Regions from separate parts of the Arthrobacter stackebrandtii genome, predicted to be linked through region 3. Evidence: riboswitches for the same ligand, from Rfam matches in the RefSeq annotation. Region 3 holds a riboswitch; each other region holds the start of a gene.

Region 1 (7,336 bases), 1.4 Mb from region 3:
CGATCGGCTATTTTTCACTCAACGCGGCCACGGACCTTTCGGTTGTCATCCGCACCCTGGTCCTGCAGGACACGGACGACGGCGGCACGCACCTTTCGCTGGGCATCGGCGGCGCCATTACGGCCGACTCTGAGGACGAGGCGGAATGGCAGGAGATCCAGGCCAAGGCCTACGGAGTGCTCTCGACACTGGGCGCAAAGTTCCCCTCAGGCTGAGCAGCAGGCGCCGATTTTATGATTAGAGGGGGTGCTAATCGTAAAACGTTTGGCAAAGCTGGTCATCGCTTTACGATTAGCTGTGCGTCATTCGTAAAATCGTTCCGTTTCCGCCAATGAGCGCCCACCCTCTGGGCGCAGGCGCCGAAACCGTGACGAGTCGTGCTCATGCGCACCAGCCCAGCGCGGGCCATGTATGAACGGGTCCCGAGGCGGTTGGGCCCACAGCCGCGAGGGGCCCAAGCCGAGGAACGAGGCTTGGGAGCGGCTGGGGACTACTGGATTGTTGCAGTCAACCGGGCCACGTTGTCCACGTAGCGCGCCAGCATGGGCCGCTGCATCCACTCATCCAGCTGCAGTTCCCGGGACATGGATCGGTAGTGGTCCTCGACGGCGTGCATCTGGCGCACCACGTCATCATCGATCATCATGACCGTGACCTCGAGGTTGAGCGAGAAGCTGCGCATGTCCATGTTGGAGGAGCCGATCACGGCCACGTCAGAGTCCACCGTGAAGTGCTTCGCATGCAGCACAAACGGCTTGGGATAGAGGTAGATCCGCACACCGGCACGCAGCAGCGCCTCATAGTAGGAGCGCTGGGCGTGGTGGACCAGGAACTGGTCGCCCACCTCGGAGACAAACAGTTCCACGGTGATCCCGCGCTGGGCGGCCGTGGTGATGGCGTAAAGCAGCGAATCATCCGGCACAAAGTAGGGGCTGGAAATGGTGATGCATTCTTCGGCCGAATACAGCAGCGTATTAAAGAGGCGCAAGTTGTTCTCTGTGCGATATCCCGGGCCGCTGGGCACCACCTGGCACAGGGATCCGCCGGTGAAGGAATCCCAGTGATACGCCGCCAGCTGCGACTCCAGCGATTCCTCGGTTTCCGAAGACCAGTCGGTGGCAAACATGACATTGAGCGTGCCAACAATGGGACCCTCCAGCCGCGACATCAGCTCCACCCATTCGCGCCCCACCTTCACGTTGCGCTTCTTCCGGTAGGAGGGTTCAATCACGTTTTGGGAACCTGTGAAGCCGACCCGGCCGTCCACCACCAAGATCTTGCGGTGGTTGCGCAGGTCCGGCCGGCGCCACTGGCCCTTGACCGGCAGCAGTGGCAGCATGCGCCGCCACTCAATCTGGCTGGCCTTGAGCCGGCGGACCATGCCCCGGTAGCCGGGCACACGCAGCGAACCGATGTGGTCAAAAAGGACCCGCACCCGCACACCCCGCTCGGCGGCCGCTTCCAATTCCCTGAACAGCCTGTCCGTGCTGGCGTCGGAGCTCATGATGTAAAACTCTGCATTGACGTAGTGCGTGGCCCGGCTGATTTCATCCGCCATGGCGTCCAGGGACTCCTGGTACCCCTCGATCAGCTGAACCGAGTTGCCGCCCAGCGCCGGGAAGTAGCCCAGGTTCTGGTTCAGTTCCATGGCGGACTTCACCCAGGCCGGGCCGTCATAGTCGGGCACCTGGGAGGCAATGTCGCGGGTGCCCTCGACGATTCGCCGGTTGACGTCGTCCTGGGTCTCCCGCCGCCGTCGAGAGAGCCGGAAATTGCCAAACATGAGGAACAGCAGTAGCCCGACGTACGGCAGGAAGAAGATGCACAGCAGCCAGGCCATCGCGGTGGTGGGGCGCCGGTTGCCGGGAATGACACCCAGCACCACGACGCGGATGACCAAGTCGACCAACACCAGCAGGGCCGATACCCATGCACTGCCCGTTGGCAGGCTAATCGCTGTCCAAACCACCGCACCTCCCGTGCCCAACGTCGCGGAATGCCGGACGGGTCGTGCCCGCTCCGGTGACACCACCTTATCCGCCGAAATTGCCGCAACGCCGCTCCCACGCGCACCGGTGGCCAACAGTTATGCTTGGCTGACCTACCACGAATAGCTGAGGCAACAATGAGCGCTTCCCAAGAAACTATCGACATCTTCGCACTTGATCCGGCAACCCTGACCAAGAAGGCCATCAACGGCATGCGCGTTGCCTTCGGCGTCAGCGGCATCATCGCCGTGGTCCTGGGCATCATCCTGCTCGTGTGGCCGGTGAAGACCATTGCCGTCGTGGCCGTCATCCTGGGCATCTACTTCCTGGTGGCCGGCGCCATCAAGGTGGGCGTGGGCATCTTCGGACACAGCATCTCCGGCGGCATGCGCGCACTGAACATCGTCCTGGGCCTGCTTGTGATGGTCGCGGGCATCATCGCCCTGCGCAACTCGGCAGCCACGGGCGAGGCGCTGCTGATCTTCACTGTCATCATGATCGGCATCGGCTGGATCATTGAAGGCATCATTGCCCTGGTTGAGTCCGGCAAGGCGGAGAGCCGCGGCTGGGCCATCATCTTCGGCATCATCAGCATCATCGCCGGCATCGCCGTGCTGGCCATTCCGGGCTGGACCGCATTCTGGCTGGTCATGATGAGCGCCATCATGCTGGTCATCCTGGGCGTTGTCGGCGTGATCCGCGCGTTCACCTTCGGCAAGGAATTCCTGAAGGCCGCTAAGCTCTAACGCATGACAGTTTTGGTTTTCCTGGACCCCGTCCACCCCGCAGGCCGCCTGGCCGACGCCTCGATCCCCACCATTTTGGCCACGGATCAGGGCCTCACGCGGGGTGACGGGGTTTTTGAATCCCTCCTCGCAGTAAATGGTGTGCCCCGCAAGATGCAGGCACACCTGGACCGCCTCGCCGTATCCGCACGCACCATGGACCTGTCCATCCCCGGCGCGGGTGAGTGGCAGGCGGCCATTGCGACGGCGCTCACGGCCTACGCCGCAGCCTCCCCTGACGGCGGGCAGTGCGTGGTCAAGCTCATTTCCACGCGCGGGCCCGAGGGCGCCGACTCGCCCACCTCATGGGTCACCGTGGCGCCCGTGTCCCCGTCCGCGGCAGCCCAGCGCGAGAAGGGCCTGGCCGTGGTCCTGCTGGAGCGCGGCTACGACAGTGACATTGCCGCACGGGCACCCTGGCTGCTCATGGGTGCCAAGACCCTGTCCTACGCGGTCAACATGGCGGCGCTGCGCCACGCCCACAGCGTAGGCGCCGATGACGTCATCTTCACCAGCAACGACGAACTTGTGCTGGAGGGTCCCACCTCATCGGTCCTCCTGGCACACATCTCGGATGATTCCGGCATCCCGGTCAAGCGCCTCATCACCCCGCACCTGGACACCGGGATCCTGCCGGGCACCACCCAGGGCGCCTTGTTCGCTGCGGCCAGGGAGGCCGGCTGGGAGCTGGGCTACGGCCCCGTCACACCCGCCGACCTGTTGGATGCCGACGCGGTGTGGCTGATCTCCAGCCTGCGCCTGCTGGCACCGGTCAACTCGATCGACGGACAGGAAATCGGCAACGCTGCCACCCGTGCCGCGCTCACAGCCGAGCTGTCGGCGCTGCTGGCCGCAACGGAATAGCCCGCCCCGCGTACAGCTAGGCGTAGGACCTGTCGCGGCTGGTGTGCCGCGCGCCGAGCTTGTTGCCCAGCCACATGGCCAGCGCCGTCGTGGCCACGAACACCACCGCAATGATGAGGCAGGTCAGCAGGACCGCAGCGTATCCGCCGTCGGCCGGGTTCAGGAAAGGGTAGGCGTACCAGCCGGTGGCCGCGCCCCGGACCAGCGAGTACGCGAGGTAGGCCAGCGGGAACAGCACGGCCACGCCGATGCGCTTGAGCGGGATGGGGTGGCGGGGCGGGAAGATGAGCCAGTCTGCCACGATGGCGACTGGCATGACATAGTGCAGCCACGTGTTGATCCAGGGCAGGAGCGAGCCGAGGTCGACATCCCGCAACAGGGCGCTGAACACAATGCCCACCAGTGCCATGCACACCACCGAGATGCAGCGCAGCAACGCCCAGGCCGGGCCAAGGTCCTTCCCGCGCCAGGCCAGCACCGATTCAACCACCAGCACCGCGGCGGCAAAAATGTTGGACAGGTTGGTGAAATAGCTGAAGAAGTTCAGCACGCTGAAGCCGTGGCTGATGTGGATGCCCAGCTGAATTCCGACGGCGGCGAGGGTCGTGGCGCCAAAGGCGAAGCGGACGGCGGCAAACATGCGCGTGGTGGTCATGGATTCATGATGCCAGTGCCGGGGCCCGCGCGTCTGCTGATTTCCGTCATGTTGCGCCATACTCGCCCTGCGGTGGCGGTCCGGGAGCATGCGTGTGTTATTTTCAAAGGGAGTAATGAGTGCCAGCGCCAAGCCCTGACTTGCTGGACGGCAACCCTCTGTTCCGGCGGGGTGCCTCAGGTGAATACTCGGCAAACCCAGTGATCCATGGCTGGCAATTTGCAAGCGTGAACCATCCCGCGGCGTCTTTGGCCCAACCCCAGGCACCGCCCCCAGCTCCCGCTTGCTGCGTCGGCTACTTGCAATGAGGAGTACCCATGTCCGCGCACGAATCCCCCCTGGCCTACCGGCTCATCACCGGCCCCGACGACCGCGTCTTTTGTGAGCGGGTTTCGGAAGCCCTCGCGGAAGGGTATGTGCTCCATGGCGGACCGGCCGTGACCTTTGACGGCACCTCCGTGGTGGCCGCCCAGGCCGTGATCCTGCCCGCCGCCGTGGCCGTCAGCGACGCCGCTGTCGCCACCGCGGTTGACGATCTGGACGCCGAACTTGAGTTCGACGGCGAGGGCATCGCATGAGCTACGCAGGTGACGTGAGCCCGGAATCGGCGTGGGAGCGCGTGGCGGCGGGCGCCGTCCTGGTGGACGTGCGCACCGAGGGTGAATGGCAGCACATCGGCGTGCCGGACATTTCGGCGCTGAACGCCAAGCCCGCCTTCATCCAGTGGAACCTGGGCAGCGGCCACAACAACCCGGACTTCCTGCGCGAGCTGGCCGAGGTGGTCCAGCCGGGAACCGAGCTGGTGGTGCTGTGCCGTTCCGGCGCCCGCTCCATCGCCGCCGCCGAGGCGGCAACCGCCGCCGGCTACACGGCGTGGAACATCCTCGAGGGGTTTGAAGGCGAGCCCGACCGCTACGGCGAACGCGTGGTCAACGGCTGGAAGAACCGCAAGCTGCCCTGGCACTAGCCTGCCGCGGCCTGCCAGCCAGCCGCAGGCGGCCACCACCGGCAGGCACACCAAACCCAACCGGCCCCGGGGTGCGCCAAGCGCATGGCGCAAGGGCCGCCGTCGTACTTCACCAGCACCACAAGCGAAAGCCAAGGAACCACCATTGAGCAACTTTAATGAGCACGCAGCCACATGGGCAGAGGACACCCAAGCCGTCCGCGGCGGCCTTGACCGCAGCAACTTCCAGGAAACGTCCGAGGCCCTGTTCCTGAACTCCGGGTTTGTGTACGAGTCCGCGGAGGCCGCCGAGCAGGCGTTCACGGGCGAGGTGGACCGGTTCGTGTACTCACGCTACGGCAACCCGTCGGTGGCCACGTTCCAGGAACGGCTGCGGCTGTTGGAGGGCAAGGAGGCATGCTTTGCGACGGCGTCCGGCATGTCGGCCGTGTTCACCGCCCTGGGCGCGCTGCTCGCTGCCGGGGACCGGGTGGTGGCGTCGCGCTCGCTCTTCGGCTCCTGCTTTGTGATCCTGAACGAACTGCTCCCGCGCTGGGGCGTGGAGACCGTGTTTGTGGACGGGCCGGACTTGGAGCAGTGGCGCGAGGCGCTCTCGGTGCCGACCACGGCCGTGTTCTTTGAGTCCCCGTCGAACCCGATGCAGGAGATCATCGACGTCCAGGCCGTGTGCGACCTCGCCCATGCGGCGGGCGCGCAGGTGGTGGCCGACAACGTGTTCGCGACCCCGCTGCTGCAGCGCTGCGGCGACTTCGGCGCGGACATCATCGTGTATTCGGGCACCAAGCACATTGACGGCCAGGGCCGCGTGCTGGGCGGAGCCATCCTGGGCACGAAGGAGTTCATCGACGGGCCCGTGAAGAACCTCATGCGCCACACCGGGCCGGCGCTGTCATCGTTCAATGCCTGGGTGCTGACGAAGGGCCTGGAGACCATGAACCTGCGCGTGACGCACTCGTGCAACAACGCGCTGGCGCTCGGCGAATTCCTCGAGGCGCAGCCGCAGGTGGCCCGCGTGCTGTACCCCCACCTGCCCTCGCACCCGCAGTACGAGCTGGCCAAAAAGCAGATGAAGGCCGGCGGCACCGTGCTGACATTTGAGCTGGCCGAACCGGCCTCCGGAACGCGCAAGGACGCCGCGTTTGCCTTGCTTAACGCGCTGTCCATCATCGACATCTCCAACAACCTGGGCGATGCGAAGTCCCTGATCACGCACCCGGCCACCACCACCCACCGCGCCATGGGGCCGGAGGGCCGTGCAGCGATTGGGCTCTCCGACGGTTTCCTGCGTTTGTCCGTGGGACTCGAGGACCTGGACGACCTCAAGAAGGACCTCGCGGCGGCGCTGGCAGCAATCTAGGGGCTGAACTGTACGGGCGTCCCTCCCAAGCACGACGGCGGCCGGTGACCTTTCGCGCGAAAGGTCACCGGCCGCCGTCGTGCTCGGGGAAGAAGCCGAGCCGGATCAGTCCTGAAAGTATTCGATCTCGGCGCCCACGGTGTTGAGGCGCTCGGCCAGGTCCTCGTAGCCGCGCTCGATGACGTAGATGTTGCGCAGCTCGGAGGTGCCCTTCGCGGCGAGCATGGCCAGCAGGATGCAGGCTGCCGGGCGCAGTGCCGGCGGGCAGCCGATTTCCGCGGCGCGCCAGGCGGTGGGGCCGGTGATGTCGATGCGGTGCGGATCCAGCAGGCGGACGCCGGCGCCGAGGCGGTTCAGTTCCGTGAGGTAGATGGCACGGTTCTCGTAGACCCAGTCGTGGATCAGCGTGGTGCCCTCGGCGCAGGAGGCGATGACGGCGAAGAACGGCAGGTTGTCGATGTTCAGGCCGGGGAAAGGCATGGGGTGGATCTTGTCCGGTGCGGCCTTCAGTTCGGAGGGCAGCGTGGTGATGTCCACGAGGCGGGTCTTGCCGTTGCGTGCCACGTACTCGGCCGACTTGAGGTAGCGGAAGCCCATCTGCTCGAGCACCTTGAGCTCAATTTCCATGAACTCGATGGGTACGCGGCGCACGGTGACCTCGGACTTGGTCACGATGCCTGCCGTGATGAGCGACATGGCCTCGATGGGATCCTCGGAGGG
Region 2 (7,336 bases), 2.8 Mb from region 3:
ACCCGGGGCTGGGACCCCGCCGCCGGATGAGATGTGCTGCCCGGTGCCGTTGGACGGCGTCAGAGCTTGTGGCTGCGCCAAGTCTGGGCGAGATAGGGGAGCTCCAGTTCCTGGCCGTGCGCATGGCCCAGGTGTTCAAGCAAGTACCAAGCCAGATTGCCCATGACCTTTTCGCGGGTGGCATCGGATGCCTTGAGGTAGTAGCTGCGTGACTTAGCCAGCTCCATGATCCCCTCCGGCGTCAGCGGCTGCGCCCACCGGGTGTTGTGTGCTTCCGGTGCCGAGAACTCGGGGCCAACCTCGGGGCGGAAGTCGGGCTTGTGCACGTCGCCCGCGTGCATGATCCGGGCGAGGCGGTGGACCCACGGGAGGCTGACGTCGAGCTGGTTCCACACCAGCCCAAGGGTGCCGCCGGGCCGCAACACCCGTGCAATCTCGGTGCTGGCGGCCACTGGGTCGACCCAGTGCCAGGCCTGGGCCACCACCGCCAGGTCCGCCGATGCGCCGGGCAGGTCCAACTGTTCTGCAGTGCCGGTGACGGCCGTGACCTCTGGCAGGTTGGCCGTGAGCTGGGCGAGCATGTCGGTGGAAGGGTCGACGGCGGTAACGGTCCAGCCGCGTCCGGCCAGCAACTGCGTGTACTTTCCCGTGCCCGCACCAATGTCCAGGACATCGCGGACGGGGCCGGCCGTTTCCAGCAGCCAGTCCAGTGAATCGGCAGGGTAGCCGGGACGGACCTTGTGGTAATGGTCGCCGCCCTCAAGGAACGCTGCAGCCATGTGCCTGCGCCGTTCCGCGTCGAAAACCGGTCCGCCCATGCCTGCCATGTCCACTCCCACCAACGTTGTGCCTCCTGCTGCCGCTCAACTTTACCGTGGGCAGGGCCGCCCCATCCCCATGAAGCCCGCAGCAATGGCATCAATCAATGCACGCGACGCCATCGCAGCAATGGCTGGATTTCTCGAAACCCCATCGCAGTACGCAAGACGCAGTGCTTGGCTGTGGCACACCCCGCCGCACCGAGGTGCGACAGGGCTGGCCGAAAATCCGTCATTGGTGCGACAGGGATGGCCGAAAAGCGGTCATTGGTGCGATGGCGTCGAAGGGAGGGGCGTGGACTAGTCGGTGGCGCAGGGGGCTGCGCCGGCTGTCCCCGGGGTGTTGGGTGCCCAGTCGGGGTAGCTGCGGGTGTCGTTGGCGGGGACCCACCGGCCGGCGTCCACAACGTAATCCCAGCCGAGGCCGTCGCGCAGCAGTGCGGCCACGCCGTCGATCAGGCGCTGGGCATCCTCCAGCCGCGAGCCCACGCCGAAGCTGGCCCGCAGCGAACCGGCCGGCAGGCCCAGCCGGTTGAGCAGCGGGTGGGCGCAGAACTTGCCGTCGCGCACGCCCACACCGTGTTCGGCGGAGAGGTAGGCGGCGACCAGTCCGGCGTCGTATCCGGTGACCGAGAAGTTGACTACGCCGATGCTGCCGCAATCTGCGTAGTCGGCGCCGTCGTTGAACAACTCATGGACGCTGGCACCGTCGAGCGCGGCGAGCCCGTCCACCAGGTGCCTGCGAAGCTGCTGCTCGTGCTCGTGCCACTGCGCGGCGTCCAGCCCGGCGAGGACCTCGGCGGCCCGGGCCAGTGTGGCGGCGCCCAGCACGTTGGGGGAGCCGGCCTCGTGGCGGGCCGGTCCCTCGGTCCAGCTGGTCGACTCGAGGCGGACCTCCTTCACGGCGCCGCCGCCGGCCAGGTGCGGGGCCCCGGCGTCGAGCCAGTCGGGGCGGCCCACCAGGACGCCTGCACCAAAGGGGGCGTAGAGCTTGTGGCCGGAGAAAGCCAGGTAGTCGATGCCGCTCGAGGCCAGGTCGATGCGGCGGTGCGGGGCGAGTTGCGCGGCGTCAACCACGATCCGGGCGCCGTGCTTGTGCGCCAGCGCGGCAAGCTCGGCCACGGGCAGGACCTCGCCCGTGACATTGGAGGCGCCGGTGACGGCCAGCAGCACCACGTTCCCGGCGCGCAGCTGCGTTTCCACGCGGGCCAGGGTCGAGGCGATGGAGCCGGCGGCAACCACTGACCTGTGCGGGAGCGCCTGCCACGGGAGGAGGTTCGCGTGGTGCTCGATGTCCAGGTAGAGCACCTCACCGTGGGCGTTGGAGCGGCCCTCGGTGAAGCCGCGCTGCTTCAGGATGGATTCGACGCAGCCGGCCAGGAGGTTCAGGGAGTCGGTGGTGTTGCGCGTGAAAATGACGGTGTCGTCTGCGCGGGCGCCCACAAACTTGGCCACGATGGTGCGGGCGTTCTCGTACACCGAGGTGCTCACCTGGGAAGCGTATCCGGCCCCCCGGTGCACGCTGGCGTAGTAGGGCAGCACCTCATTCAGGTGTGCGGCCACCTCTTCCACGGCCGGGGCCGAGGCGGCGTAATCCAGGTTTGCATAGCGCACATGCCCGCCGGTGATGAGGGGCGCGGGCAGTTCCGCACCGACAACCGGCAGCAGGGGGTCGGCGGCAAGTCCGGACAATTTCAGGGTGGCTGATTCCAACAGGGCAGAGCTCATGAGTAGTTCCTTCGACGAAGGACCCTTGGGTGCCAAGGAGTCCGCGCTTGCCAAGACCGCTCCGGCCTGGCCAGGTCGTCACCCGGGGCACCCCGCCGCGAAAGGAGGGTTGCCGGCCAGCAAACCGGGGTTTAGCGCTGGCACTCGTGACCTATGCACAAGAGATTAGCCCAACTTTTTGACATGTGCATTTGTTACGCCGTGTGTCGTCACCTGGCCTGGCCGCGGCGCAGGGCAACGAACAAGTGCGACGGCGGGAGTCCGCCGTCGCACTTAACCCACCTGTGCTTCTACCTGGTTGGGGAGGGTGTGGGCATCAGCTGAGGAGGTCGTCCCAGCTGGGGTTCAGGCGCTGCAGCACCTCCGTGTGCAGGATGGAGTTGGTGGCCAGGGCGTTGCCGCCGTAGGGGCCGTCGACGCCGTCGAGCGAGGTGAAACGGCCGCCGGCCTCCTGCACGATCGGGACCAGGGCGGCCATGTCGTAGAGGTTGAGCTCCGGCTCGCAGGCAATGTCCACGCTGCCCTCGGCGACCATGCAGTACGACCAGAAGTCGCCGTACGCGCGGGTGCGCCAGACGTCGTCGGTCAGTGCGATGAAGTCATCGCGGTTGCCGCGCTCCTTCCATCCGGTCATGGAGGAATATGACATGGAGGCGTCCTTGAGCTCCGTGACGTTGGAGACGCGGATGCGGGTGGCGGAGGCGAGGGACTTGCCCATGTAGGCGCCGGTGCCCTGGGCCGCCCACCAGCGCTTGCCCAGTGCGGGTGCGCTGACGAGCCCAACAACGGGAACGCCGTCGTCCACGAGTGCGATCAGCGTGGCCCAGACGGGGACGCCGCGGACAAAGTTCTTGGTGCCGTCGATGGGGTCGATGATCCAGCGGCGCGTGCCGTGCCCGCTGCTGCCGAACTCCTCGCCCAGGACGGCGTCGCGCGGGCGGACGCGGGCGAGCTGGCTGCGGATGGATTCCTCGGCGGCCTTGTCGGCGTCCGTGACCGGGGTCAGGTCCGGCTTGGTTTCGATGGCCAGGTCGAGGGCCTTGAAGCGGGACATGGTCAGGGAATCCACGCTGTCCGCGAGCACGTGGGCGAGGCGGAGGTCGTCGTTGTACGTCTGGGGTTCGATGGTCATGGTGATTACGCTATCGCGGATTGGGCCCGGGTTCGGGCAGGGCCACTCCCCAACGACCTTATGCGCAGCGACGGGCCGGCACCGTGCGCATGGCCAAGCCCGTGTTTGGGTATGCGCAAGATTCACCTCCCAACGTGGCGCCAGTGAAGGAGCTGCGCCCGATGCCACCCCGAACCGTGCGCATGGCCAAAGCCGTGTTTGGGTATGCGCCAGATGGCCACCCAACTGTGCGCATAGGACCCAAGGGAGGGGCTTTGACCGCGGCCTGCCGTTGACCACGGCCCTGCCTGCGCAAGCTGGTCCGTGACGGACTCCCGCTCCTGCGCGTGGTTTGGGCACAACCACGCGCAGCCCAAGAGTGGCGCATCGTTTGTCCGTGACCGAGCGCAGGAGCAGGGCGGGCCGGGCGCCGTCGGGGTCAGTCGGTGACGCCGAGCTCCTTCTCAGCCGCGCGGCCTTCGGTGCGGTCGCTGGTGCCGAGGAGGCGGCGCAGCGACGCCAGGCGGGCCGGGCCGGCGTCGCCCGCGCTTCCCTCGGCAACCCACGGATCCAGTCCGCAGTTCACGGCGGCGCTGTCATGCTTGCAGCCGCGTTCGCAGTTCTCGGCGCCCGGGGCCAGGTCCGGGAAGGCCTGCAGGATCCGGTCGGCGTCAACATGCGCCAAGCCGAAGGATCGGATGCCGGGGGTGTCGATGATCCAAGACCCCGGCAGGCCGTCCTGCAGCTGCAGCGCCAGCGCGGACGAGGACGTGTGCCGCCCGCGGCCGGTGACGGCATTGACGCCGCCGGTGGCGCGCTGGGAACCTGTCAGGGCGTTGACCATGGTGGACTTGCCGACGCCGGAGTGCCCCACCAGCACGGAAACCTTCCCATCGAGATAGCCGTGCAGCTGCTCGACGGCGCCCCCGGCCAGGAGGGCGGAGTCGCCGTCGTCGGAGCGGGCGTCAATGCCGGAGGCGCCGTCCGCGGCCGTGCGGCTGATGATGACCGTCATGTCCAGGTGCTCGTAGTTGGCGAGCAGCTCGGCGGGGTCCTTGATGTCCGTCTTGGTGATCAGCAGCAGCGGCTCGATGCCGGAATCGTAGGCGGCCACGAGGGCGCGGTCGATGAAGCCGGTGCGCGGCTCCGGGTTGGCGGCGGCCACCACGATGACCAGCTGGTCGGCGTTGGCCACCACCACCCGCTCCACGGGGTCGGTGTCGTCGGCGCTGCGGCGCAGCAGCGTGCGGCGCTCCTCGACCCGGACCAGCCGGGCCAGGGTGTCGGGCTTGCCGGAGGTGTCCCCGACGAGCGCCACAAAGTCGCCGGCCACCACGGGGTTGCGCCGCAGTTCCCTGGCCCGGGCGGCGATCAGGGTGCGCTCGGTGGACAAGTCCTCGTCGACGATGGCGGTGTAGCGCCCCCGGTCCACCGTGATGATCCGGCCAATAACCGCGTCGTCATGGGCGGGCCGGTCCTTGGTTCGCGGCCGGCTGCCCTTCTTGTTGGCCCGGACGCGGACATCGGATTCGTCCCAGTTGCTGTAATCTCGTGCCATGCGCCTATGCCCCGGCTTCAACCGCCGAAGCGTTGTCCGCACTTGATGACGGTTCGGCGGTCTGGGCCACCATGGCCGCCCACATGGCAGGGAAGGCCGGCATGGTCTTGGCGGTGGTGGCGATGTTCTCAACCTCGACGCCGGGCACGGCCAGTCCAATGATGGCGCCGGCCGTGGCCATGCGGTGGTCATGGTAGCTGTGGAACACCCCGCCGTGCAGGGGGGCAGGGTTGATGATGAGCCCGTCCTCGGTCTCGACGGCGTTGCCGCCCAGTGCGTTGATCTCCGCCACGAGCGCGGCGAGGCGGTCGGTCTCGTGCCCGCGCAGGTGGGAGATGCCGCGCAGCTGCGACGGCGTCGAGGCCAGGGCGGCGATGGCGGCCGTGGAGGGGGCCAGCTCCGAGGTGTCGGAAATGTCGACGCCGAGGATCTCGGGGCCGCCGGTGACAGTCAGGATGCCGTCCTCCAGGGTGACCGTTGCGCCGAACTGGGGGAGGATCTCACGCCACTTGTCGCCCACCTGGGTGGTGTTGGACGGCCAGTTCGGGATGCGGACGGTTCCGCGCGTGGCGAGGGCAGCCGCGAGGAACGGGCCGGCGTTGGAGAGGTCCTGCTCCAGGGACACATCAAACGCGGCGACGGGGCCGGGCGTCACGATCCAGTTCAGCGGAGTGGAGTCATCCACCACGACGCCGAGGGAACGAAGCACCTCCACCGTCATGGAGATGTGGTCCACGCTGGGCACGGACTCGCCCACGTGCTCCAGGTGCAGGGGTGTGTTAAAACGGGCCGCAACCAGCAGGATCGCGGAGATGAACTGCGAGGAGCCGCCGGCGTCGACCTGCACATGGCCGCCGTCCACGGAGCCGGTGCCGTGGACGGTGAACGGCAGGAAGCCGTCTTCCGCGTCTTCGACCCGCACGCGGAGCCCCTCCAGCGCAGCCACAATGGGAGCCATGGGGCGCACCAGGGCCGCGGGGTCGCCGTCGAACTTCACGGCCCCGGAGACCAGCGCGGCCAGCGGCGGGACAAAGCGCATGACCGTGCCGGCAAGCCCGCAGTCAACGGTGAGGCCCGCGGGGGCGGTGAAGCCGGCCGGGATGGGCGTGACCACCAGGTCTGGGACGTCTCCTGCGCCCGGCATCTCGGTGATGCCGGCGCCGAGGGCGCGCAGCGCACCGATCATGAGGTCCGAATCGCGGGACTGCAGCGGGGCGCGGAGGCGGGATTCACCGTCGGCAATGGCTGCGAGGACAAGGTACCGGTTGGTCAGCGACTTGGACGCGGGGATGGTGACGGTGGCGTCCAGGGGGGTGGCGGAGAAGGGTGCGGGCCAATGGGCGGTCATGTGTTGTTACTGTCCTGTCACGTCGTGGGCGAGGGCGCGGACCTGCTTGTCCGCATTCTGCAACTGCTTCTTGGTGTTCTTCTTGCCGGCCTCAACGAGCTTCTCGGAACGCCAGGCCAGGCCGGGGCGCCCGGCAGTGTCAACGCTGGCCAGCAGCGCACCGCCGATCAGGCCGATGTTCTTGCCCAGCTGGTTGCGGCGGTGGGCGCGGTTTTCCTTGGTGGACTGGTCCGCGTTGCGGTACTCGGCCACCGTGTTCAGGCCGGCGGTCAGCGCCAGCACCACGGCGGCGGGCCGCGCGAACTTCCCGGTGGCCAGCAGCACGCCGGCACCCACCTGCGTGCCGGCAATCACGCGGGCCAGGTTCTTCTGGCTCGTCTCCACGGGCAGGGCGGCACCCAGCGGGCGCAGGACCGGTCCCAGCGAGACCGCGGTTTGCTCGGCATTGCGCAGCCGGTCGATGCCGGAAAGGATGAACGAGGACGCCAGCATGGGGCGGGCAAGGGCGCGGACAATGGTCAAGGAAGCCTCCTGTATGGTGCTCGTTGCCTTCCGGCGGTGGCGGCAGCCGGGCTGCGGAAGGCTCTTGCTGTGTACAAGTCTCCCACCTTGGTGCCGTGTTTGCGGAATATCCGACGGCGCCGGCCGGTTTGCATCATTAGCGGTGCCTTGCGAAGCGGGCATCCAAGGGACGCACCATGCCATGGAAAGGAACGCCAATGCAGACACTGAGCCCACAGGCCGCGCCCGCAGCGGGCTTCCAGCTGCAGGTG
Region 3 (7,336 bases):
GGAAGCCGACACCCGTGACGCTGATGCCCAGGCCCAGGCGCGTGCCGCCTATGAAGGTGCCGTGGCCCACTCACTGGGGATCACCGAGTCCGGCCGTGCCGCCGACACCTGGCTCATGACCAGCGCCCGGCTGGCTTGGCGCACCCGCATCCTGACCCGCCTGTCCGTGGACCTGCGCGTGCGGCTGTTCCAGAGCGCCGAAGAGGAATCGGTACGGGTTTTCGCCGCCAACCTCCGGGACGTGCTGCTGGCCGCACCGGCAGGAAACCGCGCCACCCTGGGCCTGGACCCGGGCCTGCGCACCGGCACGAAGGTGGCCGTCGTGGACGGCACCGGCAAGGTTGCCGCCACCGACACCATTTACCCGCACGCCCCGGCCCGGAAGTGGAACGAGTCCCTCTCCACGCTGGTCCGGCTGGCCCAAAAGCACAACGTTGAGCTGATTGCCATCGGCAACGGCACCGCCAGCCGCGAAACTGACAAGCTGGCCGCGGAGCTGGTGGCCGAGCTCAAGCGCCAGAACCCGGAGAGCAAGGTCAGCAAGCTCGTGGTCTCCGAGGCCGGTGCCTCCGTCTACTCCGCCTCGGCGCTTGCCGGCGCCGAACTGCCCGGCATGGACGTGTCCCTGCGCGGCGCCGTCTCCATCGCCCGCCGCCTGCAGGACCCCCTGGCCGAACTGGTCAAGATCGAACCCAAGTCCATTGGCGTGGGCCAGTACCAGCACGACCTCACGCCCGCCAAGCTCGACCGCTCCCTCGATGCCGTAGTGGAGGACTGTGTCAATGCCGTGGGCGTGGACCTGAACACGGCCTCGCCCGCGCTCCTGGCGAGGGTGGCCGGCGTCGGGCCCCTCCTGAGCGAAAACATTGTGGCCCACCGCAATGAAAACGGCCCGTTCACCAAGCGCCGCGAACTGCTGAAGGTGGCGCGGCTCGGCCCCAAGGCCTTCGAGCAGTGCGCAGGGTTCCTGCGGATCACCGGGGGAGCGGAGCCGCTCGACGCCTCGAGCGTGCACCCCGAGGCGTACGGCGTGGCCCGCAAGATCCTCGTTGCGGCGGGTGCCAAGCCGGCTGAAGTCGCTGGCGGCGTTTCGGCCGTGGCCTCCGTCAACCCGGCCGACTTTGTGGACGGCGACTTCGGCCTGCCCACCGTCACGGACATCATCGCGGAGCTGCAAAAGCCCGGCCGCGACCCCCGCCCCCGCTTCGAGACCGCCACATTCACCGACGGCATCGAGAAGATCACCGACCTGCGCCCCGGCATGATCCTCGAGGGCACCGTTTCCAATGTGGCCGCTTTCGGCGCCTTCGTTGACATTGGCGTGCACCAGGACGGGCTCGTCCACGTCTCCGCCATGAGCCACTCGTTCGTCTCCGACCCCCATACTGTGGTCAAGTCCGGCCAGGTGGTGCGCGTGAAGGTCCTCGAGGTGGAGCCGGAGCGCAAGCGCATTTCGCTCACCCTGCGCCTCGATGACGAGGCCGGCCAGCCTTCAGGCGGGAAGTCCGACGCCGGCTCCCGCGGTTCCGGGCGCCCCTCGCCCCAGGGCGGGGGTGCTGAAGGGCGCGGACGCGGGCAGGGTGCGCGCGGTGCCGGGCAGGGCGGAGGTCGGGGACAGGGCCAAGGCGCCGGCGGCCAGGGGCAACGTCGGGGCCAGGGCCAGGGCCAGGGCCAAGAGGCCGTCCGCCCCTCGCGCGAATCCGCCCCGGCTCCCGCCAACACCGCCATGGCCGAGGCGCTGCGCCGGGCGGGGCTGGGGAAGTAGCGTCGCGGTGCCGGGCGGGGACCGCAGCGGGCCTTCGAGCGGTGGCCTCCCGGCGATTCACGCGGTGGCGGTTGTTCCATGGCGCCGGGTGCCGGAAGGTGGGGCCGGCATCCCGGGCCGCGACCGCCATCGAGAGCCGGGCGCCCAAGTACTGTTTGCCGCCAGCGTCCGCTGAAAACCCGCACCATGCCGCCACCAACCATGCCGCGGGGCAGATATTGCGAACCGCCAGGGTTGCACAGGGGGCGGATCGCAACATCTGCCCCCTCGTCGGCACTGCAGTTCTCGAGACGATGAAAATGGCCCTGTCGTCGCTTCGAATCTACAGATACGGCCCCTAAACGAGCTCCCCAATGAGCCGCCAAACGAGCCCCCGGACGACCGCATTGCAGGCCTTGTCTATGTTGTCGCGGACGTCCGGAAACCTTGTCTGTGTTGTCGCGGACGGCTAGGGGCCTTTTCTGTGGCCTCGGCGGCGCCGGCCGTTAGGCTTCACCGTGACCCGTGACCTCTGGCGTCGGCAGCAATCCGGGGGCGTCGACGACCACGGCGGCAGGTGCGGATTCGCTGGTACGGAGCCATCCGGCGTCGTTCATGAATCATTTATTCGCCATATGCCATTTCTGGGTTGGAATTTCAAGCAGAAGTTCGCTAGAAGTCATAAAGTCGTCACAATCTTGCAAGCGCGCAAAGTTTCTTCCAGACTGGTTGCAGGTCATGAGTGTCAGCGAACAGCCCCGGCTAGCTGACCGGCAACCCTCCTTCCGCGGTGGGGTGCCCCGGGTGAAGACCAGGCGCCGGACCAACCGGTCACGGCGCAAGCGCGGGCCATTCGCACCTTGACCCTCCACGCACCACGCGCGGGAGGCTCACAGTTGCAGGCCTCTAGTGTTAAGGAAACAGCCATGAGCAACGGTTGGTCATTTGAAACCCGTCAGATCCACGTAGGCCAGGAGCCGGACGTCACCACTGGTGCACGGTCGCTGCCCATCTACCAGACGACATCGTTCGTGTTCCCGTCGGCCGAGAGCGCCGCCGCCCGCTTTGCCCTGGCGGAGCTGGAGCCCATCTACACCCGCCTGGGCAACCCCACCACGGCTGTCGTGGAAGACCGCATTGCCAACCTCGAAGGCGGTGTCGGTGCGCTCATGCTCGCATCCGGGCAGGCCGCAACCACGTTCGCAATCTTGAACATTGCCGGCGCCGGCGACCACATCGTCTCCAGCCCCAGCGTCTACGGCGGCACGTTCAACCTGCTGGCCCACTCGTTGAAGAAGCTGGGCATCGAGGTCACGTTTGTCTCCGATCCCGACAACCTGGATGAATGGCGTGCAGCCGTGCGCCCCAACACCAAGGCGTTTTTCGGCGAGACAGTCTCCAACCCGCGCCAGGACGTGCTGGACCTGGAAAACATCAGCGCCATCGCCCACGAGGCCGGCGTGCCGCTGATCGTGGACAACACCCTCGCCACCCCGTACCTGATCCGCCCCATCGAGTGGGGTGCCGACATCGTCATCCACTCCGCCACCAAGTACCTGGGCGGGCACGGCAACGCCATTGGCGGCGTCATTGTGGACAGCGGCAACTTCGACTTCGCCGCCAACCCGGAGAAGTTCCCCGGATTCAACACCCCCGACGAGACCTACAACGGACTGGTCTACGCCCGCGACCTCGGCGTGGGCTGCGCACTGGGCGCAAACCTGGCCTACATCCTCAAGGCCCGCGTACAGCTGCTGCGCGACCTCGGTTCCGCCATTTCACCGTTCAACGCCTTCCTGATCGCCCAGGGCATCGAGACGCTGAGCCTGCGCGTGGAACGCCACGTCAGCAACGCCGTGGCGGTCGCCGAGTGGCTGGAGGCCAACGAAAACGTTGAGGCTGTCGCCTACTCCGGCATCCCCTCGAGCCCGTGGTTCGAACGCGGCCGCAAGTACGGTCCCCACGGCACCGGCGCAGTCATCGCCTTTGACATCAAGGGCGGCGCCGAAGCCGGCAAGCGCTTCGTTGACGGACTGGAACTGCACTCGCATGTGGCCAACCTGGGCGACGTCCGCTCGCTGGTCATCCACCCGGCTTCCACCACGCACGCACAGCTCTCACCCGAGCAGCAGCTGGCGGCGGGTGTGCGCCCGGGCCTGGTTCGGCTGTCGGTGGGACTGGAAAACGTCGCGGACATCATCGCGGACCTGGAAGCCGGATTCCGCGCAGCCAAATCAGCGTAAGCCACGTGAATCCAGTGATTCCGACGGCTGTGGAGCGCAAAGTGTTGTCCCCTGAAACCGACGCCGGCACGGCAAAGCCCGCGGCCGCCTGGTCCACCTCTGTGGGCCTGGGCGGCGGCGTGCTGCGCTCAATCCACATCGGTGAACTGCCGCTGGAGGCCGGGGGCGCGCTGCCCTCCGTCACCATGGCCTTCGAATGCTGGGGCACCCTCAATGAGGCCGGCGACAATGCAGTCCTCATCCAGCATGCCCTGACCGGCAGCACCCACGTCAGCCGCGGCGACTCCGAAGAAGACGGGTGGTGGGAGGGTCTCGTGGGCCCGGGCGAGGTCATCGACACCGACAAGTTCTTTGTGGTGTGCGCCAACATGCTCGGCGGCTGCTACGGCACCACCGGCCCTTCCAGCGTCGCCGCTGACGGGCGCCCCTACGGCTCCCGCTTCCCGTTTGTCACCATCCGCGACTCGGTCGAGGCGGAGGCGCGACTGGCCGACCGCCTCGGCATCAGCTCCTGGTACGCCGTCATTGGCGGTTCTATGGGCGGGGCGCGGGCCCTCGAATGGGCTGCAAGCCACCCTGACCGGGTGCGGAGGTGCGCCGTCGTCGCTTCCTGTGCCGCCAGCACGGCCGAGCAGATCGCCTTTGCCCAGGCACAGGTGCTCGCCATCCGCCAGGATCCCAACTTTGCCGGCGGGGACTATTACGACGGCGCACCTCCCACCTTGGGCTTGGGGCTGGCCCGTCGCATTGCCCACATCACCTACCGTTCAGAGGAGGAGATGGGCGGGCGCTTCGGCCGCGACGCGCAGGATGGCGCCACCATCAGCCATGGCCGGCTGGAGGCCCCCGGGGATTCCCGTTACAAGGTGGAGAGCTACCTGGACCACCAGGCCCACAAACTGGTGGGACGATTCGACGCCAACAGCTATATTGCCATCACCGAGGCGCTCATGAGCCACGATGTTGCCCGCGGCCGGGGCACCCTGGAGGAAGCCCTCGCCGAGACGGCGGGTGTGGAATTTGTGGTTGCCGCCGTCAACAGCGACCGGCTGTACTTCCCGGCACAGTCCGAGGAGCTGGCGGCCGCGCTGCCCGGCCAGGTGCCCGTGGCGCGGATCGATTCACCCATCGGCCACGATGGTTTCCTGACGGAGGTCGCAGCCGTGGGAGGGCTGCTCAAGGAGTCGTTCTTCCGGGATTGAAGCACGCCGCCGTCATAAGGGACGTCACTCAAAAAACCCGCCCCGGGGAGCTCCGGGGCGGGTTTTTTGATGCCATGTCGCGGCTCGAGGCTGGGCTTGTCAATGGCCCGGCCCCAGCCTCGGCGTCTTCAAGAACTTCTGGCTAGAACTTCTTGAAGATGCCCTCGCGGTACGCCGCATACTGGTCGGCGTCGACCTGGCCTGCACGGCGCGCCGCGTCGAGGGCATCCAGCTGGCGTTTGAGCTCGGCCTCGGCCTGCATCCGTTCGTTCAGGTATCCCGTGGTCTGGTGGCCGTGAGAACTGTCGTAGCCCTTCAGCGGCACACCGTTGAGCAGTGTTCCCACGTAAGGAGCGGTGCCGCCCTGGTGGGCCGTCCCCGTTTGTTGCGGGAGCTTGGCCTGCGGATGCTGGTGGGCGGGTGCGGCCAAGTGGGGGTTCGCCTGCTCCGCCCGCCTCTTGCGCGCGGACGCCCGGAAGAAGGAAATGAACAGGCCCGCGGCAATGATGATGAATATGAAGTACGGCGGCAGGCTGAATGAGGAAGGCGACGACGCGGCGACACTTCCCGCAGCCAGCGGCACAAGCACAACGGTCACAAGGCACCTCTTTCAGGTAGGGCGCGCGGTGGGCGTGCCTCCTTCCATCCTAGTCGCCCGGTCCGGCTGCGGCCCGGCCCGGCAGGAACCATGGGCCCGGTCCGGCGGCCAGTAATCGCAATTCGCGGTGGGAACTATGGGCCCGGCGCCAACCACTGGCAAGGCCCGGCGGCACCTACAGGCCAAGCGCAGCGGCATGCACCGACGTCGTGAGTTCCCGGGGTGACGGCTAGGCCTCCGGCGGGCCGAACACCGGGCCGGGGGTGGGGCGCTTGGCAGAGACGCCGTCGCCGGAAGACTGGTGGCGGATACGGCGCAGCACCCACGGGACCAGGAATTCACGGGCCCAGACCAGGTCCTCGGCGCGGGCGGCCTGCCACTTCTGCGGCGGCAGCGGCGTGGCGTCCATGGGAGTGAGGGAGTGGCGGACGTTGAGCGCGTGCAGCACCATCATGGCGATGGTGTGGTGGCCCAGCGGGGAGAAGTGCAGTCGGTCCTCATCCCACATCTGCGGGTCGGTGAGCTGGCGCAGGGACCACATGTCGCCCACGATCGCGTCATGCCGGGCTGCAATGGTGCGCAGGTTCTCGTTGTAGATGGCCACGCGGCCGCGGATCAGTCCCAGCACGGGGGTGTCGCGGATGTCGGGGCCGTTGAGGATGATGACGTTTGCGCCGGCTGCCGTCATGCGCCCGACGGCCGCGTCGAGCTGTTCCGCGAGGGCGTCGGGGTCTGATCCGGGGCGGATGAGGTCGTTGCCGCCCGCGGAGATGCTGATCAGGTCCGGCTTCAGGGCCAGTGCCGGTTCCAGTTGTTCGGCCAGGATGGGCGCGAGGAGGCGGCCGCGGATGGCGAGGTTGGCGTACTTGAAGTCGTTGCTGCCAAGGCTCAGCTGTTCGGCAACACGGTCCGCCCAGCCGCGGTGGCCACCGGGGCTGGAGGGCTCGGGGTCGCCGATTCCTTCGGTAAATGAGTCGCCCATGGCGACATATCGGGTCCAGGGATGCTGCAACAAAGTATCATTCACGCTATACATACTGCCCGGTAACATCCCGGGTGCGCCAGCCCAACGTGCCAGATTCCACACAGTTTCTGCCGATTTTTTTGGGCCGGGCGCACCGCATGGAAAGATGTGGGCATGAGTGAAACCCCGACAGTCCTTTGGTCCCGCCCCGAAACTGGGCGGCCCGGGACGCCGCTCCTGGTGATTTTCCACGGCTATGGCGCTGACGAGGAGGACCTGTTTTCGCTGGCCGGCCAGCTCCCGCCCGAGTTCACCGTGGCCTCTGTCCGGGCGCCGCTGCAGGCCGGGCCCGGCTACGCGTGGTTCCCGTTGCGCAACGACCTCAGCTATTCGGTGACGGCAGTGACCGAGGCCGCGACCGCCGTCGAACGCTGGCTGGACAGCGTCCGCGAAGGCCACACCTCCGTGACGCTGCTGGGCTTCTCGCAGGGCATGTGCATGGCCACATCGCTGCTGCGCCACCGCCCCGCCGACTACGCCGCCGTGGTGGGCCTGTCCGGATTTGTAGTGGACGCCGAGGGGGAT
Region 4 (7,336 bases), 1.2 Mb from region 3:
GGCCGCCACGACCTCCACAATGCCGATCACGACCATGGTGCCGTGGGCGCTGAACGGGGAGATGTTCTCGATCCAGGGGGCCAGGTAGTTCTCCCATGTGGTCAGGACGTTGAAGAACTTGTCCAGGCCCATGATCAGCGGGATGGCGATGAAGCCGATCCACAGCAGCAGGAACGCGCCGTAGGTGGGATCGGCCTTCGCGCGCGCCAGTGCGTGGGAGGTCCAACCCGTGGAAGCTGCGGGAATTGAGTGCGTTGCCATGACTCCTCCATCTAAAAACAATAGTTATGTTTTTAGAATGCGCCTCATTCTGCACTGTGTCAATACCCGGCTGCATGCACCCGCGCCTGCGCAACAGAACAACGCCATCGCAGCAATGACGCATTAAACAGGGACGCTATCGCACCAACTGCGATAGCGTCCCGAAAAAAGCAGCCATTGCTGCGACAGCGTCGAGGGGGAGGTTAGTTGCTGGAGACCTTGCCTTCGCCGGTCAGCGCGGCTAGCGTGCCGGTGTCAACGTCCTGCGACGGGCCGTTGAGGTAGCGCTCCAGCGAATCATCCATGGCGTTGAGCCAGCGGGTGTGGTGCCTGGTGGCCATGGTGCCGGTGACGACTGAGCGGTGCACCATGTCGCGGTAGCCGAGGATGTCGGTCTCCTTGTGGCCCATCCAGTCCTTGAACAGCTGCGACACGGCGTCCAGGTCGAACGGCGGGTAGTCCGTGGCCGCGATCAGCTCGCGCAGGTAGTCCGACTGGAAATCCGCCTCCGCATTGTGGTCCGGCAGCGCGGCCTGGCGCTCCAGCCACAGCTGGATGTCGGCGTCGCGCTCCTCCAGTGAGGGCAGCTCGATCGCACCGGTCATGACGTCGCGGACAAACCAGGCCTGCGCATCAAACATGTTGAACGTGTAGTACTGGTCCTGCGCGCCGAGGTAGAACAGGTTGGTGTTCTGCTGCCACACCACACCCTTGTAGAGGTTGCCCGGGTAGAGCACGTTGCGCGACTTCAGGCTCATCTCGCTGGGCAGGAACGGGTACTTGTGCTGGTATCCGGTGCACAGCACGACGGCGTCAAACTCGCCCTGGGTGCCGTCGGAGAAGTGCGCGGTGCTGCCCTCGAAGTGCGTGACGAGCGGGCGCTCCACGGTGTTTTCGGGCCAGTCGAAGCCCATGGGGGCGCTGCGGTAGCTGAAGGTGATGGAGCGGGCGCCCATCTTGTGGGCCTGCATGCCGATGTCTTCAGCGGAGTAGCTGCTGCCGATCATGAGCAGGTTCTTGCCGCCAAAGCGCTCTGCGCCGCGGAAGTCGTGGGCGTGCAGGACCTCGCCGGGGAAGCTGTTGATGCCCTTGAATTCAGGGACTGCGGGGGTGGAGAAGTGGCCGGTTGAAACGACCAACTTGTCGAAGATGTGGTCGGTGGTGGTGCCGGTGGCCAAGTCTTCCACCGTCAGGGTGAACTCCTGGGTGTCTTCGTTGTACGCGGTGTGGCGTGCCACGGTGTTGAACTGGACGTACTTGCGCACGTCGGACTTCTCGGCGCGGCCCTTGATGTAGTCAAAGAGGACTTCGCGCGGCGGGAAGGAGGAGATGGGGCGGCCGAAGTGCTCGTCGAAGGAGTAGTCGGTGAATTCCAGGCATTCCTTGGGGCCGTTGGACCACAGGTGGCGGTACATGCTGGAGTGGACGGGCTCGCCGTGCTCGTCCAGGCCCGTGCGCCAGTTGCTGTTCCACTGGCCGCCCCAGTCGGACTGCTTTTCAAAGCACATGATCTCGGGGATGTCCGCGCCGTTCTGGCGTGCTGATTCAAAGGCACGCAACTGTGCCATGCCGCTGGGGCCCGCACCAATGATTCCGACTCGCAATGTCATGCTGTTCTCCTCATCACTTGGATCATGTGTGCCGCCTGTGTGCGACGCTTCGAATCCACAGCCCTGCTGGAACAAGCGAACGGACCGTGGGACGGTGCATCCGTGACAGAGCTACAAGGCGCACGGTGCGAAACAAGCAAACAGTGCGCGGCGGCAGATATGGCTGCGGCCAAAACAGGCGGATGGCCGCCCGCGGTTCATACGGAACATGTGCACCCGCGGCCTCACGCCTGCGGTGCTGTCCGGAACCTGGTGGGGTGCGTGTGCACCAAGATTCGATTAAGCGGCTTCGCTGCGGATCCAAAAAGAGCAGCAAAGCTGTTACCCATTGCAACATTTTAGAGAACTTAAGTCAAAAGGTGAAGATTCGTTAGTTGAGCTAATGCATTGCCGGGCTGCTTGCGCTGACGACGTGGCAAAGCGGCGAGGGTAGGGGAAATTTCCCCTACCCTCGCCGCTTTGCCACGTCCTCGGTGCAGGTGCCCTGCAACCGGTGCAGCTACAGCTCCGTCAGCTGACCTCTGGACAGGCTCCATCTGGTGTCCAGACTAACATTCTCCAGAAGCCTGCGGTCGTGCGTGACCAGCAGCAGCGTGCCTTCGTAGCTCTCGAGTGCTTCCTCGAGCTGCTCAATCGCCGGCAGGTCGAGGTGGTTGGTGGGCTCGTCAAGGACCAGCACGTTGACGCCGCGCGCTTGCAGCAGCGCCAGCGACGCGCGGGTGCGTTCGCCGGGGGAGAGGGCGCCCACGGGGCTCAGGACCTGGTTGGCTTTGAGCCCGAACTTGGCCAGCAGTGTGCGGACCTCGCCCTGGTTCATTTCCGGCACCAGCCCCTCGAAGGCGTCGCCGAGCGGCGTGCCTTCCGGGAACTGGCTGCGCGCCTGGTCCACCTCCCCGACGGCGACGTTGGCACCCAGGGAGGCAACGCCGTCGTCCGGGGAGATGCGGCCCAGCAGCAGCTTCAGCAGCGTGGACTTGCCGGCGCCGTTGGGGCCCGTGATGCCGATCCGCTCCCCGGCGTTGACCTGCGCCGAGACCGGGCCCAGCGTGAAGTCGCCCTGCCGCACGACGGCCGCGTTGAGAGTTGAAACCACGGTGCTGGAGCGCGGTGCGGCGCCGATGCTGAACTGCAGCGCCCACTCCTTGCGCGGCTCCTCCACCTCGTCGAGGCGCGCAATCCGGGACTCCATCTGCCGCACTTTCTGTGCCTGCTTTTCGGAGGACTCGCTGCTGGCCTTGCGGCGGATCTTGTCATTGTCGGGAGCCTTCTTCATGGCGTTGCGCACGCCCTGCGAGCTCCATTCGCGCTGCACCCGGGCCCGCCCCACGAGGTCGGCCTTCTTCTCGGCGAACTCGTCGTAGGCCTCGCGGGCATGGCGCTTGGCAATGGCACGCTCCTCCAGGAAGGAGTCGTAGCCGCCGTCGTACACGGCCACCTTGTTCTGCGCCAGGTCCAGCTCCACGACGGAGGTGATGGTGCGGGCCAGGAACTCGCGGTCGTGCGAGACCAGCACGACGCCGCCGCGCAACCCCTTCACGAATTCCTCCAGCCGAGCCAGCCCGGCCAGGTCAAGATCGTTGGTGGGTTCGTCCAGAAGCACGACGTCGAAGCGGCTCAGCAGGAGCGCGGCCAGCGCCACCCGGGCGGCCTGCCCGCCGGAGAGCCCGGTCATGGACGCGTCCGGGCTCAGGTCAAGGCCCAACTCTGCCAGTGTTGCGGGGATGCGTTCATCGAGGTCGGCGGCACCACAAGCCAGCCAGTGGTCCAGGGCTGCGGCGTAGCGGTCGTCGTCCGCGGAGTTGCCGGACCCCAGCGCCTCGGCTGAGGACTCCATGTCAACGGTGGCCTGGGTGCAGCCGGTGCGGCGGCCAATGTAGGCGGCGATGGACTCGCCCTCGACCCGCTCATGCTCCTGTGGCAGCCAGCCGACAAACGCATCCTGGGGCGCCGTGCTCACGGTGCCGCCCTGAGGTGTGGCGGCTCCGGCCAGAAGGCTCAAAAGTGTTGACTTGCCGGCACCGTTGGCACCGACCACTCCGATCACGTCGCCGGGTGCAACCGTGAAGGAGAGGTTGGAGAAAAGGGTGCGGTGGGCGTGGCCGCCGGAAAGGTCCTTGGCCACAAGTGTTGCGCTCATGGATCCATCTTAAGTTGCTTCGCGGATGGCGCAGGACGGGCGTGGCGTGCGTCTCCCACATCCGGGGCGTCGGGCGGCGGGGAGGCGAGTGCCGGCGTCGTGCATGGAATGTTGCTGCATGTGACGGCGGCCTTGGGGCCGGCACAGCTGCTCGGGCAGACTGGTGGGCAGAATCAAGAGTTCCAGCCACAGGCCCTGGCCGGCTGGGCGGCAACCCTCCACACCATAGTGGGGTGCCCCAGGTGAGGATTCGACGCCCGGCAACCGCTGCGGCGTAAGTATGGCGGGGTGAACGGCGCCCGCAAAAACCGAAGGAACATCATGACTGAAACAGCACTTGTTGACGATGCGGCACAGCGTTCGGCGCGGCTGCTCGAGGCGGGCACGGCGTGGAGCCGGCGGATTGCCGCAAACCCGGGAAGCGCGCAGCTGACGTACAAGGCCGCGGGCGTGGGGGTGGGCTCGGTGGCCACGAGGATCAGCGCCGGCAAGCACCAATTCACGGTGGATGAGCCCGCCGCGCTGGCCGGCGACGACACGGCCGCGAGCCCCGTGGAATACGCGCTCGGGGCCATCATTGCCTGCCAGGTAGTGGTGTACCGGCTCTACGCGGAACTGCTGGGGATTCAGGTGGACGACATCCAGGTGGATGCCGAGGGTGACCTGGACGTGCGGGGACTGTTCGGGATTGATGAGTCGGTCCGGCCGGGATTCAGCGACATCCGCCTGGCAGTGCGAATTTCCGGCCCGGAATCACAGGAGAGCTATGAGGAGCTGGGGCGGTTTGTTGAGGCCCGGTGCCCCGTGCAGGACCTGTTCAGCAACGCCACGCCCGTCAGCGCGGTGGTGACGAAGGGCTGACGTCGCCGGACGCATCCGCTCCAAAAATCGACAACGCAGTTGTTGGACCAAAAATGGCGGAATCGGTCCATCAACTGCGTTGTCGAAATTGGGGTGGGGCGTGCGTGGCTCCCGGTACGGGTTAGTGCGCCGGTGCCAGCTCCCGCCCTTCGCCGGTGGCGCCGGCTGCGTGGGCCAGCAGTTCCGCCTGCAGCCCGGGCCGGTCGTAGGAGCCGGTGAAGATCGGCGTCCCCGGTTCGAACGCGGCGCCCCCGGCGAGGGATCCGCCGTCGACAGCGTCAAAACCGAGGTGCTCCACGAAGCCGAGCACCAGGTCGCGCGTCTGCCCGTCGTCGGAGGTGACGGCCAGGGCGCGGCGGTCCGGTGCGCCGGCGGGCCGGGCGTCCAGCTCGAGCTCGTGGTAGCCGATGTGGTTCAGTGACTTGGCCAGCCGGGCGCCGGGGATGTGTGCGTGCACCATCTCGGAGCTTGACGGCGCGGCCTCCAGCTCGGGCATGTCGCCGTTCGTGTCGCGCCAGTAGTTCATGGTGTCCAGGACATGCTTGCCGGCCAGGCCTGCCGGATCCAGCGTGCGGAACTTGTGCAGCGGCACGGACAGCACCACCAGGTCCGCGGCGGCCATGGCCTCCGCCGCGCTGACCGCGACGGCGCCGGGCGCCATGACGGAAATGATCAGCGAGATGTCTTTCGGGTCTCCGGAGGCCGCGATCAGCACGCGGTAGCCGGCCTTGATGGCCTGGCGGGCCACGCCGGTGCCGACCTTCCCGGCGCCGAGGATGCCGATTGTGGTGGTGGCGGGGTCGTGCTGCTTCAGGGTCTGGATGCTCATGCTGCGGCCTTCTGTGCGAGTTCGGCGTCGATGAGGGGCTTGACCTCGGTGCCGAGCAGTTCGATGGATTTCAGGACGTCCTTTTGCGGCACCGACGCCAGGTCCATTTGCAGGATGTGGCGGTCGTGGCCCATGTGTTCGCGCGTCAGCAGGATCTTTTCGGCCACCTGCTCCGGCGTGCCGACGTAAATTCCGCCGCTGGGTGCCGCCTGCATGTCGTAGCTTATGCGGTTCGGGGCGGAGAATCCGCGCTCGCGGGAAATGCCGTCCATGAGGTGGCGGTAGTAGGGGTAGAAGGTGTCCGCCGCGCCGTCCTTTGCAACAAGTCCGACGGCGCTGACCCCCACCTTGAGTGCGCCGGCGTCGTGTCCGGCTTGGGCGGCTTCGGCCCGGAACAGCTGTGCATGGCGGGCGAAGCTGTTGACCGACCCGCCCAGCAGTGCGTATATGACGTTGGTGCCCAGGCGCGCGGCCCTGGCCGACGATGCGGGGGTGCCGCCGGTGGCGATCCAGATGTCCAGGTTGTTGTCCACGGGGCGCGGGTAGATGGTGGCATCGTCCAGGGCTGGGCGGAACTTGCCGCTCCACGTGATGGATTCCTCTTTGCGACCTGCCTCGTTGAGGGCCAGCAGCAGGGCGATCTTCTCTTCGTAGAGGGCTTCGTAGTCGTTGAGGTCGGCACCGAAGAGCGGGTATGACTCGATGAAGGAGCCGCGGCCGGCCGTCAGTTCGGCGCGGCCGCCGGAGAGCAGGTCCAAGGTGGCGAACTGCTGGTACACGCGGACGGGATCCTCCGTGCTCAGCACCGTGACGGCGGATCCGACCTTGATGTTTTTCGTTTGGGCGGCCGCGGCGGCAAGCACGGGGACGATTGACGACACGGCAAAATCCGCGCGGTGGTGCTCCCCGACGCCGAAGTAGTCCAGGCCGACTTCATCGGCCAGCCGGGCACGCTCCAGGAGGTCGGCCATGCGCTGCTGGCTGCTGACCGCTGCACCCGTGACGGGGTCCCGGTGGACATCGCCAAAGCCGTATACGCCAAGTTCCACGAAATGCTCCTCTTGTCTGCAGCGCCGCCGGTGGCATCGCCACAATGTGTGTTGTTCTACAGATCATCTTACTAGAATATGATCTGTTGTAAAGCGCAGGTCTCCGTTATGATGGATGTCATGAGCAACACTGCAGCCACCGCACAGCCCCGGACCAGCCCGCAAGAGGATTTTGGCTGGACGCTGGGCGTCCTGGTGCGCAATTACCAGAATGCCTCGACCATGGCCATGGGTGAGTTCCCGCACGGTGCCCGGGGCTACCAGGTCCTGGTTGCTGTTGCCAGCGGCGAGCTCCCCAACCAGCTGGCGCTTGCGCAGCACCTGGGGATTGACCGCACCGTGATGACCTACCTGGTGGACGACTTCGTCAAGGCCGGCCTCGTGGAGCGCCAGCTCAATCCCGCCGACCGCCGCGCCCGCATTGTGGTGGCAACTGCCACCGGCTTGGCCATGCTCGCGGAACTTCAGCGCAGTGTCGCCGGGGCAGAGGATGTCGTCCTGGGCGCCCTGGACGCGGCCGAGCGAGAGCTGTTCCGCACGCTTCTGCGCCGCGTTGCCTGCGACACCCCGCCGCTGTCGGAGCATGAAC

What was found. Region 3 has a riboswitch for S-adenosylmethionine ahead of JOF48_RS00940 (bifunctional o-acetylhomoserine/o-acetylserine sulfhydrylase). Riboswitches for the same ligand answer to the same signal wherever they lie in the genome.
Region 1: it holds a riboswitch for S-adenosylmethionine, as region 3 does, so the genes downstream of both, JOF48_RS06495 (DUF1737 domain-containing protein) here and JOF48_RS00940 (bifunctional o-acetylhomoserine/o-acetylserine sulfhydrylase) in region 3, are expected to answer to the same signal.
Region 2: it holds a riboswitch for S-adenosylmethionine, as region 3 does, so the genes downstream of both, JOF48_RS13065 (aminotransferase class V-fold PLP-dependent enzyme) here and JOF48_RS00940 (bifunctional o-acetylhomoserine/o-acetylserine sulfhydrylase) in region 3, are expected to answer to the same signal.
Region 4: it holds a riboswitch for S-adenosylmethionine, as region 3 does, so the genes downstream of both, JOF48_RS05620 (OsmC family protein) here and JOF48_RS00940 (bifunctional o-acetylhomoserine/o-acetylserine sulfhydrylase) in region 3, are expected to answer to the same signal.

Annotation. Positions count from the first base shown of each region.
Region 1 covers NZ_JAGIOI010000001.1:1,557,784-1,565,119, forward strand. The annotation lists gene pabB (aminodeoxychorismate synthase component I) at 1-215, shown strand, start outside; gene cls (cardiolipin synthase) at 491-1,915, opposite strand; gene JOF48_RS06480 (HdeD family acid-resistance protein) at 2,126-2,734, shown strand; gene JOF48_RS06485 (aminodeoxychorismate lyase) at 2,738-3,637, shown strand; gene JOF48_RS06490 (Pr6Pr family membrane protein) at 3,654-4,292, opposite strand; SAM riboswitch class IV at 4,404-4,526, shown strand; gene JOF48_RS06495 (DUF1737 domain-containing protein) at 4,610-4,870, shown strand; gene JOF48_RS06500 (rhodanese-like domain-containing protein) at 4,867-5,259, shown strand; gene JOF48_RS06505 (O-succinylhomoserine sulfhydrylase) at 5,405-6,616, shown strand; gene JOF48_RS06510 (UDP-N-acetylglucosamine 1-carboxyvinyltransferase) at 6,722-7,336, opposite strand, start outside.
Region 2 covers NZ_JAGIOI010000001.1:3,006,135-3,013,470, forward strand. The annotation lists gene JOF48_RS13060 (class I SAM-dependent methyltransferase) at 60-827, opposite strand; gene JOF48_RS13065 (aminotransferase class V-fold PLP-dependent enzyme) at 1,119-2,546, opposite strand; SAM riboswitch class IV at 2,585-2,698, opposite strand; gene hisN (histidinol-phosphatase) at 2,863-3,678, opposite strand; gene rsgA (ribosome small subunit-dependent GTPase A) at 4,097-5,215, opposite strand; gene aroA (3-phosphoshikimate 1-carboxyvinyltransferase) at 5,220-6,563, opposite strand; gene JOF48_RS13085 (DoxX family protein) at 6,570-7,085, opposite strand; gene JOF48_RS13090 (sigma-70 family RNA polymerase sigma factor) at 7,283-7,336, shown strand, end outside.
Region 3 covers NZ_JAGIOI010000001.1:197,785-205,120, reverse strand. The annotation lists gene JOF48_RS00945 (Tex family protein) at 1-1,765, shown strand, start outside; SAM riboswitch class IV at 2,479-2,595, shown strand; gene JOF48_RS00940 (bifunctional o-acetylhomoserine/o-acetylserine sulfhydrylase) at 2,671-3,987, shown strand; gene metX (homoserine O-acetyltransferase MetX) at 4,089-5,189, shown strand; gene JOF48_RS00930 (hypothetical protein) at 5,332-5,787, opposite strand; gene JOF48_RS00925 (SGNH/GDSL hydrolase family protein) at 6,017-6,823, opposite strand; gene JOF48_RS00920 (alpha/beta hydrolase) at 6,926-7,336, shown strand, end outside.
Region 4 covers NZ_JAGIOI010000001.1:1,350,812-1,358,147, reverse strand. The annotation lists gene JOF48_RS05635 (hypothetical protein) at 1-261, opposite strand, end outside; gene JOF48_RS05630 (FAD-dependent oxidoreductase) at 465-1,871, opposite strand; gene JOF48_RS05625 (ABC-F family ATP-binding cassette domain-containing protein) at 2,371-4,008, opposite strand; SAM riboswitch class IV at 4,180-4,295, shown strand; gene JOF48_RS05620 (OsmC family protein) at 4,330-4,869, shown strand; gene JOF48_RS05615 (NADPH-dependent F420 reductase) at 4,991-5,698, opposite strand; gene JOF48_RS05610 (LLM class flavin-dependent oxidoreductase) at 5,695-6,747, opposite strand; gene JOF48_RS05605 (MarR family winged helix-turn-helix transcriptional regulator) at 6,868-7,336, shown strand, end outside.